Regions from separate parts of the Streptomyces sp. NPDC002130 genome, predicted to be linked through region 4. Evidence: riboswitches for the same ligand, from Rfam matches in the RefSeq annotation. Region 4 holds a riboswitch; each other region holds the start of a gene.
What was found. Region 4 has a riboswitch for cyclic di-AMP ahead of ABT116_RS03065 (C40 family peptidase). Riboswitches for the same ligand answer to the same signal wherever they lie in the genome.
Positions count from the first base shown of each region.

Region 1: another riboswitch for cyclic di-AMP. It lies ahead of ABT116_RS01065 (transglycosylase family protein); the one in region 4 lies ahead of ABT116_RS03065 (C40 family peptidase).
Region 2: another riboswitch for cyclic di-AMP. It lies ahead of ABT116_RS27025 (transglycosylase SLT domain-containing protein); the one in region 4 lies ahead of ABT116_RS03065 (C40 family peptidase).
Region 3: another riboswitch for cyclic di-AMP. It lies ahead of ABT116_RS15620 (C40 family peptidase); the one in region 4 lies ahead of ABT116_RS03065 (C40 family peptidase).

Region 1 covers NZ_JBEOXI010000003.1:39,956-44,091, reverse strand. Annotated here, with positions in the region: gene ABT116_RS01075 (cytochrome P450 family protein) at 1-779, shown strand, start outside; gene ABT116_RS01070 (transglycosylase family protein) at 900-1,859, shown strand; cyclic di-AMP (ydaO/yuaA leader) riboswitch at 2,088-2,254, shown strand; gene ABT116_RS01065 (transglycosylase family protein) at 2,259-2,951, shown strand; gene eno (phosphopyruvate hydratase) at 3,213-4,136, shown strand, end outside.
Region 2 covers NZ_JBEOXI010000161.1:9,311-13,446, reverse strand. Annotated here, with positions in the region: gene ABT116_RS27035 (LolA family protein) at 1-58, opposite strand, end outside; gene ABT116_RS27030 (polyprenyl synthetase family protein) at 291-1,301, opposite strand; cyclic di-AMP (ydaO/yuaA leader) riboswitch at 1,811-1,980, shown strand; gene ABT116_RS27025 (transglycosylase SLT domain-containing protein) at 1,984-2,763, shown strand; gene ABT116_RS27020 (HAD family hydrolase) at 2,727-3,575, opposite strand; gene ABT116_RS27015 (GNAT family N-acetyltransferase) at 3,783-4,136, shown strand, end outside.
Region 3 covers NZ_JBEOXI010000067.1:27,417-31,552, reverse strand. Annotated here, with positions in the region: gene ABT116_RS15630 (ATP-dependent Clp protease proteolytic subunit) at 46-681, shown strand; gene ABT116_RS15625 (hypothetical protein) at 689-997, shown strand; cyclic di-AMP (ydaO/yuaA leader) riboswitch at 1,346-1,545, shown strand; gene ABT116_RS15620 (C40 family peptidase) at 1,549-2,022, shown strand; gene ABT116_RS15615 (DUF6328 family protein) at 2,104-2,772, shown strand; gene ABT116_RS15610 (ATP-binding protein) at 2,880-3,338, opposite strand; gene ABT116_RS15605 (helix-turn-helix domain-containing protein) at 3,552-4,136, shown strand, end outside.
Region 4 covers NZ_JBEOXI010000009.1:43,962-48,097, reverse strand. Annotated here, with positions in the region: gene pcrA (DNA helicase PcrA) at 1-2,166, opposite strand, end outside; cyclic di-AMP (ydaO/yuaA leader) riboswitch at 2,481-2,652, shown strand; gene ABT116_RS03065 (C40 family peptidase) at 2,661-3,848, shown strand; gene ABT116_RS03060 (SLAC1 family transporter) at 3,945-4,136, shown strand, end outside.

The DNA of each region.
Region 1 (4,136 bases), on a different contig from region 4:
ACTGGGCGGGCATGATGATCCGTCACCAGGGCGGCCCCAGGGGCGGCGTGGCGCGGTCGGTGAAGAAGATGCGCGGCTACCTCGCCGACCTCATCCACCGCAAGCGCGAGGCGCTGCCCGCCGAACCCGCCCCCGGCGAGGACCTCATCTCCGGTCTGATCCGCGCATCCGACCACGGAGAGCACCTCACCGAGAACGAGGCGGCGGCCATGGCCTTCATCCTGCTGTTCGCCGGTTTCGAGACAACCGTCAACCTGATCGGAAACGGCACCTACGCGCTGCTCACCCACCCCGGGCAGCGTGCCCGGCTCCAGGCGTCCCTCGCCGCCGGGGAGAGCGGCCTCCTGGAGACCGGCGTCGAGGAACTCCTCCGCTACGACGGCCCCGTCGAACTCGCCACCTGGCGTTTCGCCACGCAGTCCCTCACTCTCGGCGGGCAGCGCATCGAGGCGGGCGACCCCGTCCTCGTCGTGCTGGCCGCCGCGGACCGGGACCCGGAGCGGTTCGCCGATCCGGACGTACTGGACCTCTCACGCCGCGACAACCAGCACCTCGGATACGGCCACGGCATCCACTACTGCCTCGGCGCCCCGCTGGCCCGCCTGGAGGGCCAGACCGCCCTCGCCACCCTCCTCACCCGCCTCCCGGACCTCCGGCTCGCCGCGGATCCGGCCGAGCTGAGATGGCGCGGCGGCCTCATCATGCGCGGGCTGCGCACGCTGCCCGTGGAGTTCGCACCGGCAGCAGCAGCCGAACGTGACGAAACATCAGACCTGTGATCTTCACGTGATCTGCGCGGCATGAACTTGTGACAAGTGATCGTCTGCCGATACGTTCACCCATCAACGCGGAGGGATTCACGCCGCGTCGGTAACTGCTGTCGCGCGAAAGGTCTCCGTATGCTCTCCGGGAACGGTCGGCACCGTCGCCCCCGCCAGGCTCCGGCTCTCCTCGTCGCGGCCGGAGTGACCGGCTCCGCCATCGCGATCCCGCTCCTAGGGGCCTCCGGCGCCAGTGCGGCCGACGGCACGACCTGGGACCGGGTCGCGGACTGCGAGACCGGCGGCGCCTGGAGCGAGAACAGCGGCAACGGCTACTACGGCGGCCTGCAGCTGTCCCAGGAGGACTGGGAGAACCACGGCGGCCTCGACTACGCCGCCAGCCCCGACCTGGCCAGCCGCTCCCAGCAGATAGCCGTGGCCGAGAGAATCCTCGCCGACCAGGGAGTCGGCGCGTGGCGCACCTGCGGACTGCTCTCCGGCCTCGAGCAGGGCAAGGGGTCGGACTCGTCCGGGTCATCCGATTCGTCCGACTCGTCCGGCGAGGTCGACTCGCCCGGCCTGCTCGACTCGCTCGGCTCGTCCCCCTCGGACAGTCCTTCTTCCTCTCCGTCCTCATCGCCTGACGCGTCATCGGCCTCCAAGGACGAAACCGCCAAGACGGACAAGTCGACCGAATCCACCGGCTCGTCGCGGGAGAAGCAGTCCGACAGCGCCCCGTCGGGCACCTCCAAGAGTGACAACGCCCGCCCGGGCGACGACTCCTCGCAGCCGACCGACGCCGGCTCCGGCCGTCATCGCGGTCCCAGCGCCGACGAAACCGGCGCGCCCGGCGGCGACCGTGCGGAGAAGTCCACGGGGCGTCACTCCGCGCCCGCTGAGGAGGGTTCCGACGACGCGTCCGAAGGTGCCTACATCGTGGGAATCGGCGACAGTCTCTGGTCCATCGCCGACGCCCTTCGGGTCAGCGGCGGATGGCACGCCCTCTACGAGGGCAACGAGAAGGCGGTCGGCGCCGACCCGGACCTCATCCACCCCGGTCAGGCGCTCACGGTCGAGGGCGAAGCGGACGAGAAGTAGTTGTTCGGGCAGTGCGGAAACGACGGTCGAAGTCGCCCCGAAACCGGGTGAGTTCACGTCACGTTTCGCGCCGAATGTCCCGTATAAGACCGGTGAGAGATAGATCTCAGAAGCCTTGATCGTCTTTGAAATTCCGCGGACCGCGTGTCTACGGTCGTGATCGCTCGTCACCACGAGCCCCGGCTGCCGCAACGCCGAATCCTGCCAGCGGCCGTACGGGAACAGTCGTCGCGTCAAGCGCCGTAGGCAGGAGCGGGGGACCCAAGGTAGGTGCCCGACCGGCCGGTTGTGCCGGAAGGGCTTGGGGTGAAGCCGTGTCCCGTGAGGGACGCGGCCGGGCAACTCAACCGGCCCGAACCCGACAGCTCACCTCGCAGGCGTCGGTGAGGGGATCTCTCCATGCTGTTTTCCGGCAAGGGCACGCACCGCCGTCCGTCCAAGGCCACTCGCGCCATCGCCATCGCCGGTGTCACCGGCGCCGCCGTCGCCGCCCCGCTGATGGCGGCCGGCAACGCCTCCGCCGCCACCGCCTCCGAGTGGGACGCGGTCGCCCAGTGCGAGTCCGGCGGCAACTGGTCCATCAACACCGGCAACGGTTACTACGGCGGTCTGCAGTTCTCCGCCTCCACCTGGTCCGGCTACGGCGGCACCCAGTACGCCTCCACCGCCGACCAGGCCACCAAGGCCCAGCAGATCGAGATCGCCGAGAAGGTCCTGGCGAGCCAGGGCAAGGGCGCCTGGCCGGTCTGCGGCAAGGGCCTGTCGAGCGTCGGCTACACCGGTGGCGGCTCCTCGAGCGACTCCGGCAGCTCCTCCCAGAGCCAGCAGAGCACCGAGACCCGCCAGACCGAGCAGCAGCCGGCCTCCCGCTCCGACGAGCGCCCGGCGGCCAAGAAGACCGTCACCACCCCGACCGGCAAGAAGGTCAAGAAGGGTGACGGCGAGTACAAGGTCGTCAAGGGTGACACCCTCAGCTCGATCGCCGCGGACCAGAAGGTCAAGGGCGGCTGGGAGAAGCTCTTCCAGCTGAACAAGGACATCATCGACGATGCCAACCTCATCTACACGGGCCAGCAGCTGCACCTGAAGTAAGCAGCGGCCCGCTTGGACCCTCAGGGTCCACGTGCTCCCCGCCCCGGTGCGTCATCCCCCGTACGCGCCGGGGCGGGGTTTTTTCGGCAACCGGCTTTGTTCCGTTCGGAAACAATTTACTCTCGGTTCTGTCCATGGGGTGGGCGACCCGGTGGCCGATCGCCCGGAGCCGGTTAGGCTCATGTCGCGAGCCACCGAGGCTCCGCACCTCGCCGGGTCCACGTGACCCGCGTACCCGCGTCACATAAGAAGGAGATGCTCGTGCCGTCCATCGACGTCGTCGTAGCCCGGGAAATCCTGGACTCCCGAGGCAACCCCACGGTCGAGGTCGAGGTCGGCCTCGACGACGGCAGCACCGGTCGTGCCGCCGTCCCGTCCGGCGCCTCCACGGGCGCCTTCGAGGCCATCGAGCTCCGCGACGGCGACTCGAACCGCTACCTCGGCAAGGGTGTGGAGAAGGCCGTCCTCGCGGTCATCGAGCAGATCGGCCCGGAGCTGGTCGGCTATGACGCCACCGAGCAGCGCCTGATCGACCAGGCGATGTTCGACCTGGACGCCACCGACAACAAGGGCTCCCTCGGCGCCAACGCCATCCTCGGCGTCTCGCTCGCCGTCGCCCACGCCGCCTCCGAGGCCAGCGACCTCCCCCTCTTCCGCTACCTGGGCGGCCCGAACGCGCACCTGCTGCCGGTGCCGATGATGAACATCCTGAACGGCGGCTCGCACGCCGACTCCAACGTGGACATCCAGGAGTTCATGATCGCCCCGATCGGCGCGGAGTCCTTCTCCGAGGCGCTGCGCTGGGGCGCCGAGGTCTACCACACGCTGAAGAAGGTCCTGAAGAGCAAGGGCCTGGCCACCGGCCTCGGCGACGAGGGCGGCTTCGCCCCGAACCTCGGCTCCAACCGCGAGGCCCTCGACCTCATCCTCGAGGCGATCAAGGAAGCCGGCTACACCCCCGGCGAGCAGATCGCCCTCGCCCTCGACGTCGCCGCCTCCGAGTTCTACAAGGACGGCGCCTACACCTTCGAGGGCAAGACCCGCTCCGCCGCCGAGATGACCGAGTACTACGCGGAGCTCGTCGACGCGTACCCGCTCGTCTCCATCGAGGACCCGCTGTTCGAGGACGACTGGGAGGGCTGGAAGACCATCACCGACAAGCTCGGTGACAAGGTCCAGCTCGTC
Region 2 (4,136 bases), on a different contig from region 4:
AGCGCTGCTCGTCGACCTCTCCGGCGGTCGTGCTGTCGTCGGATGCGTACGGTGCCATGTGTGCCCTACCTCCGTGGTCGGCGGCGGCTGTCCGTGTCGTCCACGCACTCGTCCCTGAGCCGCCATTCTCACCCGAACAGGTGAGGAGTGGTGTTGTTCCGTGGTGTCCATCTGACCAAATCGGCCAGGGAGATACGTCAGACCCCGGACTCAACTCCGTGTACTGCTGGGGTATGACACGGAAGGGCGGCTTCTCCCCCGACCCGTAGGGGTCGTACAGGGAAGGCGGGCTAGCCGGCCCGGTGCACCACCGCGTCGCACAGCTCCTGGAGCGCCGTCTTCGCGGTGCACTCGGGCAGCGGTGCCAGCGCCGCACGGGCGTCCTGGGCGTAGCGGACGGTGTCCCGCCGGGCCTGCTCCAGCGCCGGGTGGGCGCGCAGCAGGCGCAGGGCCTCGGTGTGCCGGTCGTCGTCGGTGAGGTCGGAGTCGAGCAGCTCGCACAGGGCGATGTCCTCGGCGAGCCCGAGCCGGGCCGCGCGCTCGCGCAGCCGGAGCACCGGCAGGGTGGGGATGCCCTCGCGCAGGTCGGTGCCGGGGGTCTTGCCGGACTCGTGGGAGTCGGAGGCGATGTCGAGGACGTCGTCCGCGAGCTGGAAGGCGACGCCGAGCCGCTCGCCGTACTGGGTCAGCACGTGCACGACGCTCTCGTCGGCGCCGGACATCATCGCGCCGAACCGGCACGACACCGTGATGAGCGAACCGGTCTTGCCGCCCAGCACGTCCAGGTAGTGCTCGACGGGGTCCCGGCCGTCCTGCGGCCCGGCCGTCTCCAGGATCTGGCCGGTCACCAGCCGCTCGAACGCCTCGGCCTGCACCCGGACGGCCTCCGGGCCGAGGTCGGCCAGGATGTGCGAGGCGCGGGCGAAGAGGAAGTCGCCGGTGAGGACCGCGACGGAGTTGCCCCAGCGGGTGTTCGCACTCGCGACACCGCGCCGCACGGCGGCCTCGTCCATGACGTCGTCGTGGTACAGCGTGGCGAGGTGGGTGAGCTCCACGACGACGGCCGACGGCACGATCCCGGGCGCGTGGCGGTCACCGAACTGGGCGGAGAGCATCACGAGCAGCGGGCGGAACCGCTTGCCGCCGGCCCGCACCAGATGCTGGGCGGCCTCCGTGATGAAGGGCACCTCACTCTTGGTGGCCTCGAGCAAGCCTTCCTCGACAGCCGTCAATCCGGCCTGGACGTCGGCTTCCAGAGCCTGGTCCCGCACGCTCAGCCCGAACGGCCCGACGTCGGTCACGAGGGGTCTCCTGTCTGCTGTGTCTGCCGGTGATTACGCGGATTGTCGATAGGTCGCTGCCCTCACTCGAGTCAGCGTATCCGGTCACGTTTCGATCACCGCCAGCGCCCATGGTTACAGGCCGGGTGGTATGCGATCACGACCGCTATGTTTTCGATCAACCTATAAGAACAGATATTTATCGACTTACCCAGGGGTAGCGAGTTATGCACGATTTGCCGTGATGGGTCATTTAATTCCCCTTGGCGGAAATTGCCCCACGGGCTCGTGATCAGTGAGTTGAATCACTTCTTCCCCTTTTCCGCCCCGCCCCCACACCGGCCCGTACGGCCTTCCCCCGAAAGCCAGTTGAGCGTTGGCTGTCGCAAAGGATCAAGTCACCCAAACGCCCCCGACCAAGGTCAACCGCGCGATATGTGACTGAGGCGCTTGTTCCCGACATGTGCTCTCGCATACGTTCCGGCCCTGTCCGGCGGACGCCTAATCCTGCCGCCGCCCGGACTCCCCACAGAACCGACTCACTCACGCGTGGCAGGAGCGGGGGACCCAGGTAAGTCGCCGGTCCGCACAGCGGCACGGCTCGGGGTGAAGCCGCGTACGGCACATGGTGCCGTACGCGGCCGGGCACCTCCCGGCCCGAACCCGACAGCTCACCTCGCAGGCGCCGGAGAGGAACATCACCATGGCCGGACGAGGCAAGCACCGTCGCCCCAGAACCAACCCGCTGACCCGAGGCATCATCGCCGCCGGAACCGGCGGAGCAGCACTCACCCTGCCGCTCCTCGGCGCCACGCACGCGAGCGCCGCCGAACCCCAGAGCGCCCCCGTCGCCGCACAGTCCGTGCCGCGGGCGGCCCAGCCCGCCAAGTCCCTCACGTACACCGTGGTCAAGGGCGACTCGCTGGCCCGCATCGCGGACAAGTACGACGTCTCGGGCGGCTGGAAGCAGCTCTACAAGGACAACCGCGCCGCCGTCGGCGACGACCCGAAGCTGATCCACCCGGGTCTGAAGCTCAAGGTGAAGACCACCAAGGCGGTCGCGCCCAAGAAGACGGCGACCAAGTCGTCCGCCCCCGCCAAGCCCGCGGCGAAGCCCGCCGGCGGCGTCACCCAGGCCACCCAGGCGTCCGCGAAGACCTACCCGGACAACCTCGACGGGTGGATCCGCGAGGCGCTGGACATCATGGCGCAGAAGGGGATCCCCGGGTCCTACGACGGCATCTACCGCAACATCATGCGCGAGTCGTCCGGCAACCCGCTGGCAATCAACAACTGGGACTCCAACGCCGCCAAGGGCACCCCGTCCAAGGGTCTGCTCCAGACCATCGACCCGACCTTCCAGGCCTACCACGTGGACGGCACGTCGTGGGACCCGTACGACCCGGTCGCCAACATCACCGCGGCCTGCAACTACGCGGCCGACCGCTACGGCTCGATCGACAACGTCAACGGCCCGTACTGAGCCGCCCCGCCCAGCAGTCGTTCGAGGACGACGGCGATGCCGTCGTCCTCGTTCGACAGGGTGACCTCGTCGGCCACGGCCTTGAGTTCGGGATGGGCGTTGGCCATCGCGACGCCGTGGCCGGCCCAGTCGAACATCGGGATGTCGTTGGGCATGTCGCCGAAGGCGATGGTGTCCGCCGGCCGCAGCCCCAAGTGCTCGGCGGCCAGCGCCAGGCCCGTCGCCTTGGTGATCCCGCACGGCTGGAGCTCGACCGTGCCGGGCCCCGACATCGTCACCGTCGCCAGTGAGCCGACCACCGAGCGGGCCGTCGCCGCCAGCTCGTCGTCCGTCAGGTAGGGGTGGCGCAGCAGCACCTTGCTGATGGGCTCGCCCCACAGCTGCTCGCGCCGCTCGACCCGGACCGCGGGCAGGGTCGGGTGCGGCATCAGATAGCCCGGCTCAATCAGCGTGAGCCCGTCGACCCCGTCCTGGTCGACCGCCGCGTACACCTGCCCCACCTCGGCCTCGATCTTGCCGAGGGCGGTCTCCGCCAGCTCCCGGTCCAGGGTGATGGACCACAGCAGCCGGTCCGCGCCGGCGTCGTACACCTGCGCGCCCTGCCCGCACACCGCGAGCCCCGTGCAGCCGAGGTCGTCCAGGAGCGGCCGCACTCTCGGCGCCGGCCGGCCCGTCACCACGAGGTGCTGGGCACCGGCGTCCGCCACCCGCGCGAGCGCGGCGAGAGACCGGTCGGACAGGGTGTCGTCGCCGCGCAGCAGCGTCCCGTCCAGATCGGTGGCGATGAGTGAATATGCGATGGGTGCGGCCATGATCAGAGAATACGGACAGTGCGCCCCTTCGTTTCATCGCACGGTGGACGCCGACCATCGCGCGACGGACACCGATTGCCCGGTTGAAGGCCTCTGCACCGGTTGGCAACAACATGCTCCGCTACCTACCCGTGGGGCCGCATAGAGCGGTACCTTCCAAGTGTCCAGGGGGGACTTGATCGGGGGGTCGGGTTGAGCAGTGGGCGCATTCGCGTGGCTGGGCCCGGGGAGCTCGGCGAAGGGGAGAGGGAGCGCTGGCGTGCGCTGCGCGCCGCCTCGGAGGCACCGCGCAACCCTTTCATGGAGCCGGAGTTCACCGAAGCCGTCGGCCTGTTCCGGCCGGGGGCCCGGATCGCGGTGGTGTACGAGGGGCCGGAGCCGGCCGGCTTCCTGCCCTATGAGCGGGGCCCGTTGGGGCAGGGCCGGGCGATCGGGCTGGGCGTCTCGGACGCGCAGGGCGCGATCCTGCGGCCGGGCCTGGACCTGGAAACGGGCGAACTGCTGAAGGCCTGCTCGGTGTCGAGCTTCGCCTTCGACAATCTGGAGGCCGAGCAACGGCTG
Region 3 (4,136 bases), on a different contig from region 4:
ACGGCTGTCGCCGGAGACAGCTCTGCCCGCGAGGAGGGGTTCGCCATGACCCGACCGTCCGCCCGCTACGTGCTGCCCGAGTTCACCGAACGCACGGCGTCCGGGCAACGGACGATGGATCCGTACGCGAAGCTCCTGGAGGAGCGGATCGTCTTCCTCGGGGCGCCGGTGGACGAGACCTCGGCGAACGATGTGATGGCCCAGTTCATGCACTTGGAGCACCAGGCCCCGGAGCGCGACATCTCGCTCTACATCAACTCTCCCGGCGGCAGCTTCCATGCGATGACGGCGATCTACGACACGATGCGGTACGTCTCCTGCGATGTGGAGACGATTCTCCTGGGCCAGGCCGGTGCCGCCTCCTCGGTGCTGCTGGCGGCGGGCACGCCCGGCAAGCGATTCGCGCTGCCCGACGCGCGCCTGGTGATCCATCAGCCGGCCCTGCCCGAGCCGATCCGGGGCCAGGCGAGCGATCTGGCCATCCAGGCGGCTGAGTTGACGCGCATCCGGAGCCGGATGGAGGAGATGCTCGCGCTGCACACGGGCCGCACCCCGGAGCAGGTGAGCGCGGACATCGAGCGGGACAAGGTCCTCACCGCGCAGGAGGCGGTGGAGTACGGCCTGGTCGACGGGATCATCCCCAGCCGCAAGGCCACCCTCGCCCCGCCGACCGGGCAGTGAGGCCCCGGTGCTCCCGCCCGAACTTCCGCCGCTGCCCGCCCTGACCCGCGCCGAGGCCGAACTGATCGACCGTTACCTCGACGTGGTCGACCTGCTCGGCCGCATCAACCCGGCCCGGGACGGCGACACCTACCGCGGGCTGCGCGCCGCCCAGGCCCTCGTCGGCAAGGCGACCGCGCTGCGTGACGCTCTGGCCCTGATGCACCAGCGGGGCGAGACGGAACTGCACGCCGACACCCTGGCCCGGGCGCTGCGCGTACTGGACGGCGAGCGGCGCACGGCCCGGCTCACCCTGCCCCCGGATTCCGTCAGTTGAGGCGCAGCCATCGGTCCGGACGCCCGACGGACGGCGGAGCGTCCGGAGCTGAGTCGAAACGGACCAAAAGACGTACCGCTGTTCGGAGTAGGCGGGAGGCCGATTTTGAGACCCTTCCGGTTGCGCAACGCGCGTGGCCCGGGGGCGGAATGGGACATTCCGTCGCTGGTCCGGCGGTCCGCGAACCCGTGGACAGTGGCGCGAACGCACACGTGTCCACCCGAACGGGTGAGTGGTGAGTAACAACACAAATCCCCGGTTCCGTTGGGAAATCCGGACAGTCATGCGCCAAGATCCCTGCTTGACGACAAGCCCCCGCCGCTGTGGCGGGGCGATCCGGGCGGACGCCGAGTCCTGCCGCCGCCCGGATGACCGGTCGACAGGAGTGGATCGGCAGGAGTGGAGGACCCAAGCACGACGGGTCGCCGGGACGGTCACGCCATGACCGGACCTGAGCAGCCCTTGGGGTGAAGCCGCGTCAGCGGCCGGGCAACTTTGTCAGCCCGAATCCGACAGGTCATCCTTCACAGGCGGCTGACGAAGGGTTGCGCATGACTGCGCTCAATCGTGTCCCGTCGCTCATGGCCCGAGCCGGTACGGCCTCGGCGCTCACCATCGCCGCGGTGGGCGGCTCGATCGTGGCCCCCGGCTTCGCCTCCGAGGCCGCGGCAGCCACACCTGCGACCAAGGCACTCCAGATCGCGGCATCCAAGAAGGGATCGCCCTACAAGTACGGGGCGATAGGACCGCACCGGTTCGACTGCTCCGGGCTCACGCTCTACTCGTTCAAGAAGGCCGGCAAGAAGCTCCCCCGCACGGCTGCCCAGCAGTACAACAAGACGCGCCACATCTCCGCCAAGAACCGCAAGGCCGGAGACCTGGTGTTCTTCCACTCGGGCAGCAACGTGTACCACGTCGGTATCTACGCGGGTAAGAACAAGCTCTGGCACTCCCCGAAGAGCGGGGACGTGGTGCGACTGCAGAAGATCTGGACCAAGAGCGTCTGGTACGGGCGCGTGAGGTGATCCGCCCGGCGTGCGGCGGCGTCCTGACGCGCCGCCGCACGCCGGAGCGTGACACGGGCGCAAGTGGATACCCGTGACGTCATGGCCGAGCACCGTCCCTGCACCGCGCGCAACGAGACTCCGCTGCAACGCGCCGACCGCAACTTCGTCGAGCTGCTCCAGGAACTCCGCGTCACTCAGACGGGTGTGCAGATCCTCTTCGCCTTCCTGCTGTCGCTGGCCTTCACCTCGCGCTTCGGGGACCTCGACACGGTCCAGCGCGTCACCTACGTCACCACGCTGCTGCTGGCGGTCCTGGCCGCCGCGCTCTTCACCGCGCCGGCCGCGCTGCACCGCTCCCTCTTCCAGCAGGGCGCCAAGCCCCGCATAGTGCAGGTCTCCTCGCGCCTGGCCACGACCGGTCTGTGCGTACTGGTGTTCGCGTTCAGCGGTTCGGTGCTGCTGGTGGTCGACGTGACCACGGGCCGTACCGGTGGCATCGCGGCGGGCGCCGCGACCTTCCTGGTCTGCGTCGGACTGTGGGGGGGTGCTCCCTCGGCTGGTGCGGCGGGCGGGGCGGCACGGGGAACGGGACGGCGCCGGGGAGACCACCGGGGAGGAGCCGGAGGAAGCCGACATCAGGATCCCCGCACCGCTGCGGCGCACTGTCCGGCAGCCGTCAGGGCTTCGAGGGGCGGCAGCACACCGGGAGGCGTCGGCGCGGCACCGGTGACGGCAGGGGGCTCCGGCGGGCCACAAGGCGCGGAGTGAGCTTCCCAGAGCCGTGGGAGTGGCCGGATGTGGGTCGCGCGGGCCGGGGTGCGTCGAGGGCGCCCGGTGGGGAGGTTCTTCAGGCCCTTCAGGTCGTGCTGTGACGGCTACGGCTCCTGCTGGCCCGCCGTCGTCACCGGCCGGACCGGGACGGCCCACGGGAGTTCGATCGAGATGGTCTTGCCGCCTTCGCGGGTCGGGCGGATACGGAGTCTGCCGCCGCACTCGGCGGTCAGCCAGCGGATGATGACCAGGCCCCGGCCGTTGTCCTGCTGAACGGCCGCGGGCAGGCGTCTGGGGAAGCGCGGGTGACTGTCCGTGACACCGATGCGCAGTTGTTCGTCGCGGTCCAGCTCGACGTCCACGGTGAAGGTGGGCGACTGGCCGAAGGTGTGCTGGACGGCATTGGTGGCGAGTTCCGAGATGATGAGCCGGACGGTGTCGGACGCGTCCGTGTCCGGCGGCAGGCCCCACTCCGCCAGCGTGCTCACCACATAGGCACGCGCTGCGGAGACCGAGGCGGGATCGCTCGGCAGAGTGACGGATGCTTCCAGATGGTCTGCCATGGCGACGTCGTCCCTTTCCCACGGGACCGTAGCCCGACACGGAGCGGATGGTTCGAGTACGGTCCCGGACTGGTGCTTCGTCGTCAGACTGCCACCAGAACACCCCTGAAGGTCGGCGATCCACCAAGATATGCATATATCTGTCGCTCAAAGCGGTGAACTCTGCGACGCGAGACCGTATTTGGGTGGCTCCGAAGGAGTAAGGAGGAGCCCATGCAGCACGGTCCCGCGGTGCGCCGCCGGAAACTGGGCGCCGAACTGCGTGAGCTGCGCTCCTGGGCGGGGCTCACGAGCGGTGAGGCGGCCCGGCTGGTGGGCTGGCACCAGTCCAAGGTCAGCCGGATCGAGACGGGCACGAGCGGTGTGAAACCGGCCGATGTGCGGTTACTTCTGGACGCCTACGGTGTGACGGACTCCCAACTGCGCGAATTGCTCATGGTGTTGGCGGGCGCCGAGGACAGCGGTGGTCGGCACCACTGGTGGCACGCCTACCGGGGGGTGCTGCCGCCGACCTACCGGGACTTCATCAGCCTGGAGTCCCAGGCGGGGGCGATGCGCACGCTGGAGACCACCGTCGTCCCTGGCCTGCTCCAGACACCCGAGTACGCGCGTGCGGTGACGCGGGCCGCGGTGGAGGGGCTCCCTGAGGACCGGCTCGACACGCTGGTCGAGGTACGGCTGGCCCGGCAGGACGTGCTGCGCGCCGATCCCCCGCTGAGACTCAGCGCGGTGCTGGACGAGGCGGTGCTGCGGCGGGAGGTGGGCGGGCCCGGAGTCATGGCCCGCCAGCTGGAACGG
Region 4 (4,136 bases):
GGTCGGCGGGATCTCCTCCAGGAAGCGGGAGGGCGGGTTGTACGACGGTTGGCCCCAGGCGCTGCGCAGCGTGGACCGCGTCAGGTACAGCCGCTCCCGCGCGCGCGTGATGCCGACGTAGGCCAGGCGCCGCTCCTCCTCCAGTTCCTTGGTCTGGCCGAGGGCGCGCATGTGCGGGAAGACGCCGTCCTCCATGCCGGTCAGGAAGACGACCGGGAACTCCAGGCCCTTGGCGGTGTGCAGGGTCATCAGTGTGATGACGCCGTCGCCGTCTTCCTCGTCGGGGATCTGGTCGGAGTCGGCGACCAGCGCGACCTGCTCCAGGAAGTCGGACAGGGAAGGCTGCTCGTCCTCGCCGCGCTCCTGCTCGAACTCCATGGCGACGGCGGCGAGTTCCTGGAGGTTCTCGATCCGGGTCTCGTCCTGCGGGTCGGTGGAGGCCTGCAGTTCGGCGAGGTACCCGGTGCGTTCCAGGACGGCCTCCAGCACCGTGGCCGGTCCGGCGCCGGACTCGACGACGGTGCGGAGGTCCTCCATCAGCGTGTTGAACCGCTTGACGGCGTTGGTGGAGCGCGCGGCCATGCCGTACGCCTCGTCGACGCGCTTCAGGGCCTGCGGGAAGCTGATCTTCTCCCGCTGGGACAGGGCGTCGATCATCGCCTCGGCGCGGTCGCCGATGCCCCGCTTGGGGACGTTGAGGATCCGGCGCAGCGGTACCGAGTCCTCGGGGTTGGACAGGACGCGCAGGTAGGCCAGGACGTCCCGGACCTCCTTGCGCTCGTAGAAGCGGACACCGCCGACGACCTTGTAGGGCAGGCCGACGCGGATGAAGACCTCTTCGAAGACACGGGACTGGGCGTTGGTGCGGTAGAAGACGGCGACGTCGCCGGCCTTGGCCTCTCCGGCGTCCGTGAGGCGGTCTATCTCGTCGGCGACGAACTGCGCCTCGTCGTGCTCGGTGTCGGCGACGTAGCCGGTGATCCGGGCGCCGGAGCCGGCGTTGGTCCACAGGTTCTTGGGCCGGCGGGACTCGTTGCGCTCGATGACGGCGTTGGCGGCGCTGAGGATCGTCTGCGTCGAGCGGTAGTTCTGCTCCAGCAGGATCGTCGTCGCGTCCGGGTAGTCCTCCTCGAACTGGAGGATGTTGCGGATCGTCGCGCCGCGGAAGGCGTAGATCGACTGGTCGGCGTCACCCACCACGCAGAGCTCGGCGGGCGGGATCTCGGCCTCGGGCGGCACGTCGACGGGGTGTTCCGAGGTGCCGACCAGCTCGCGGACGAGGGCGTACTGCGCGTGGTTGGTGTCCTGGTACTCGTCCACCAGGACGTGCCGGAAGCGGCGGCGGTAGTGCTCGGCGACGTCCGGGAAGGCGCGCAGCAGGTTGACCGTCGTCATGATCAGGTCGTCGAAGTCGAGGGCGTTCGCCTCGCGCAGCCGCGACTGGTACATGGCGTAGGCCTGGGCGAGGGTCTTCTCGAACCCGTCGGTGGCCTGGGCCGCGAAGTCCTCCTCGTCGATCAGCTCGTTCTTCAGGTTGCTGATCTTGGCGCTGAAGGACTTCGGCGGGAAGCGCTTGGGGTCGAGGTCGAGGTCGCGGCAGACCAGGGCCATCAGGCGCTTGGAGTCGGCGGCGTCGTAGATCGAGAAGGACGAGGTGAAGCCGAGCTTCTTGCTCTCGCGCCTGAGGATGCGCACGCACGCGCTGTGGAAGGTCATGACCCACATGGCGTTCGCACGCGGGCCGACGAGCTGCTCCACGCGCTCCTTCATCTCGCCGGCGGCCTTGTTGGTGAAGGTGATCGCGAGGATCTGGCCCGGGTGCACGTCCCGCTCGGCGAGCAGGTGGGCGATGCGATGCGTGAGCACACGGGTCTTGCCGGAGCCGGCGCCGGCCACGATGAGCAGCGGGGAGCCGGAGTGGACGACGGCGGCGCGCTGGTTGTCGTTCAGCCCCTCCAGGAGGGCGGCTGTGTCCACCACCGGGCGGGGGGCTCCGTCCCGGTAGTAGGCGTCCCGGTCCGGGGGCGCGTCGAACTTCCCGCCGAACAGATCGTCCGGGATCGGCTCCGGAACGTGATCGTCCTCGGGTGGCGGCGGGGGCTCGTCCGCGGGGCCCCGCTGGGCCTGGAGGTTCGCCAGGAAGCTGTCGTCAAAGAGGCTGCTCATCGCTCTCCGAGTCTAGGGCGCCCCACTGACAGCCCGCCGCCGCCCTGAGAACATCGCCGCGCGCCCGGGGTCCCGCCGACCGCCCGGCGGCGCGTTGTCGCCCTCCATGACGGCGCGATCACGCCCTGCTACACACCCGGCATGTAGGGACTTTTCCCGCCCAATCCCCCTTGATCGTTCACTCTCGGCAACGCTCGGGAATAAGGTCACGAAAATGTATCGGGCATATCACCCATCAACCTTCACAGGGGCCACACGAGTTGGCTACGGTGCGACCAGGCCGCATGACCCCCACCGGCGAACGTCGCCGGGCCGCGCGGCCTCCGCCGAGTCCGGTGTGCCGCAGCGGCAGCCGGAGCCGGGGACCCAACCGTGAACCTGGGGTGAATCGGCCCGACTCCTGTGCGGAGAAGGCCGTAGGGCAAACCTTCCGAACCACCCGCCCGAACCCGACAGCTAACCCGGTAGGCGGAACATGGAAGGAGTCGCCTCCCTTGGCGTCGCACCGCAAGTCGCGTCCTACGGGTACGCGCATGGCAGGCATACGGACCCCCGCCCTCGCAACGGCGGCCCTCACCTCCGTGGCCCTGCTGTCCCAGTCGGCCAACGCCGCCCCCGAGGCCGACGACAAGCCCAGCCTGGAGGAAGTCGAGAAGAAGGTCGACGACCTGTACCGCCAGGCCGAGTCGGCGACCGACAAGTACAACGCGGCCAAGGAGAAGACCGCGAAGCAGCGCAAGCGCGTCGACACCCTCCTCGACGATGTCGCCCAGCGCACCCAGAAGCTCAACGAGGCACGCGAGGAGCTGGGTTCCTTCGCCTCCGCCCAGTACCGCACCGGTGCCGCCGCCCCGGACACGGCGACGTTCCTGCTCGCGGACACCCCGCAGGACTACTTCGACCAGACCCAGCTGATGGACCGGATGACCGGCCGTCAGAAGGTCGCGGTCGACGACTACGTCACGCAGCAGTCCGAGACGATGAAGAAGCGCCAGGAGGCCACCGAGAGCCTCGAGACGCTCACCGATTCGCAGGGTGACCTGAAGACGGCCAAGGCCACCGTCCAGCGCAAGCTCGCCGACGCGCGCGAGCTGATGACGAAGCTGACCGCCGAGGAGAAGGCCCGGCTCGCGGCCATCGAGAAGGAGAAGCGGGCGGAGGCCGCCCGCAAGGCCGACGAGCTGGCCCGGCAGCAGGCCGCGCAGCAGAAGGCGCAGGAGGAGGCCGCCCGGCAGCAGGACGGCGCGTCCTCCACGTCCGGATCGACGGGGCCGTCGGGCTCCGGCTCGTCCTCCTCGACGGCCCCGGCCGACTCCTCGTACGCGACCAAGGCCGACAAGGCGCTCGCCTTCGCCCGCGCCCAGATCGGCAAGCCGTACGTGTGGGGCGCCGTCGGCCCCGGCTCCTACGACTGCTCCGGCCTCACCCAGGCCGCCTGGAAGGCCGCGGGCGTCACCCTGCCCCGCACGACCTACGACCAGGTCAATGCCGGCAGCACGGTCCCGCTCTCCCAGGCGCAACCCGGTGACCTCGTCTTCTTCTACGACGACGTCACCCACGTAGGGATCTACATCGGCAACGGCATGATGATCCACGCGCCGAAGCCCGGCACGTACGTGCGCGAGGAGTCGATCTACTACGACGGCGAGTCGGCGATCCACAGCGTGGTGCGCCCGGCCTGAGTGAAGCCTGCGGGCAAAGAGGTCGCGTCAGGTTTTTGAGGGGCACGCGCGCGTGCCCCTCTCGTAACGCGCGCACCGCTCTCTAGCATCGGCGCTATGTCCGGTCCCTCCCCGTTTGCCACCTGGTGGGCGACGTATGCGCTGGCGACCGGCAGCATGTCGGTCGGTCTCGACTCGGCGGGGTACGCGGTCCTCGCCCGCATCGCCCTGGCCCTGGCCTGCGCGGCCTGGCTGGCGGCGGCCGCGGGCCTCGCCCAGCGGACGCGGGGCGAGTGGCGGGTGGAGACA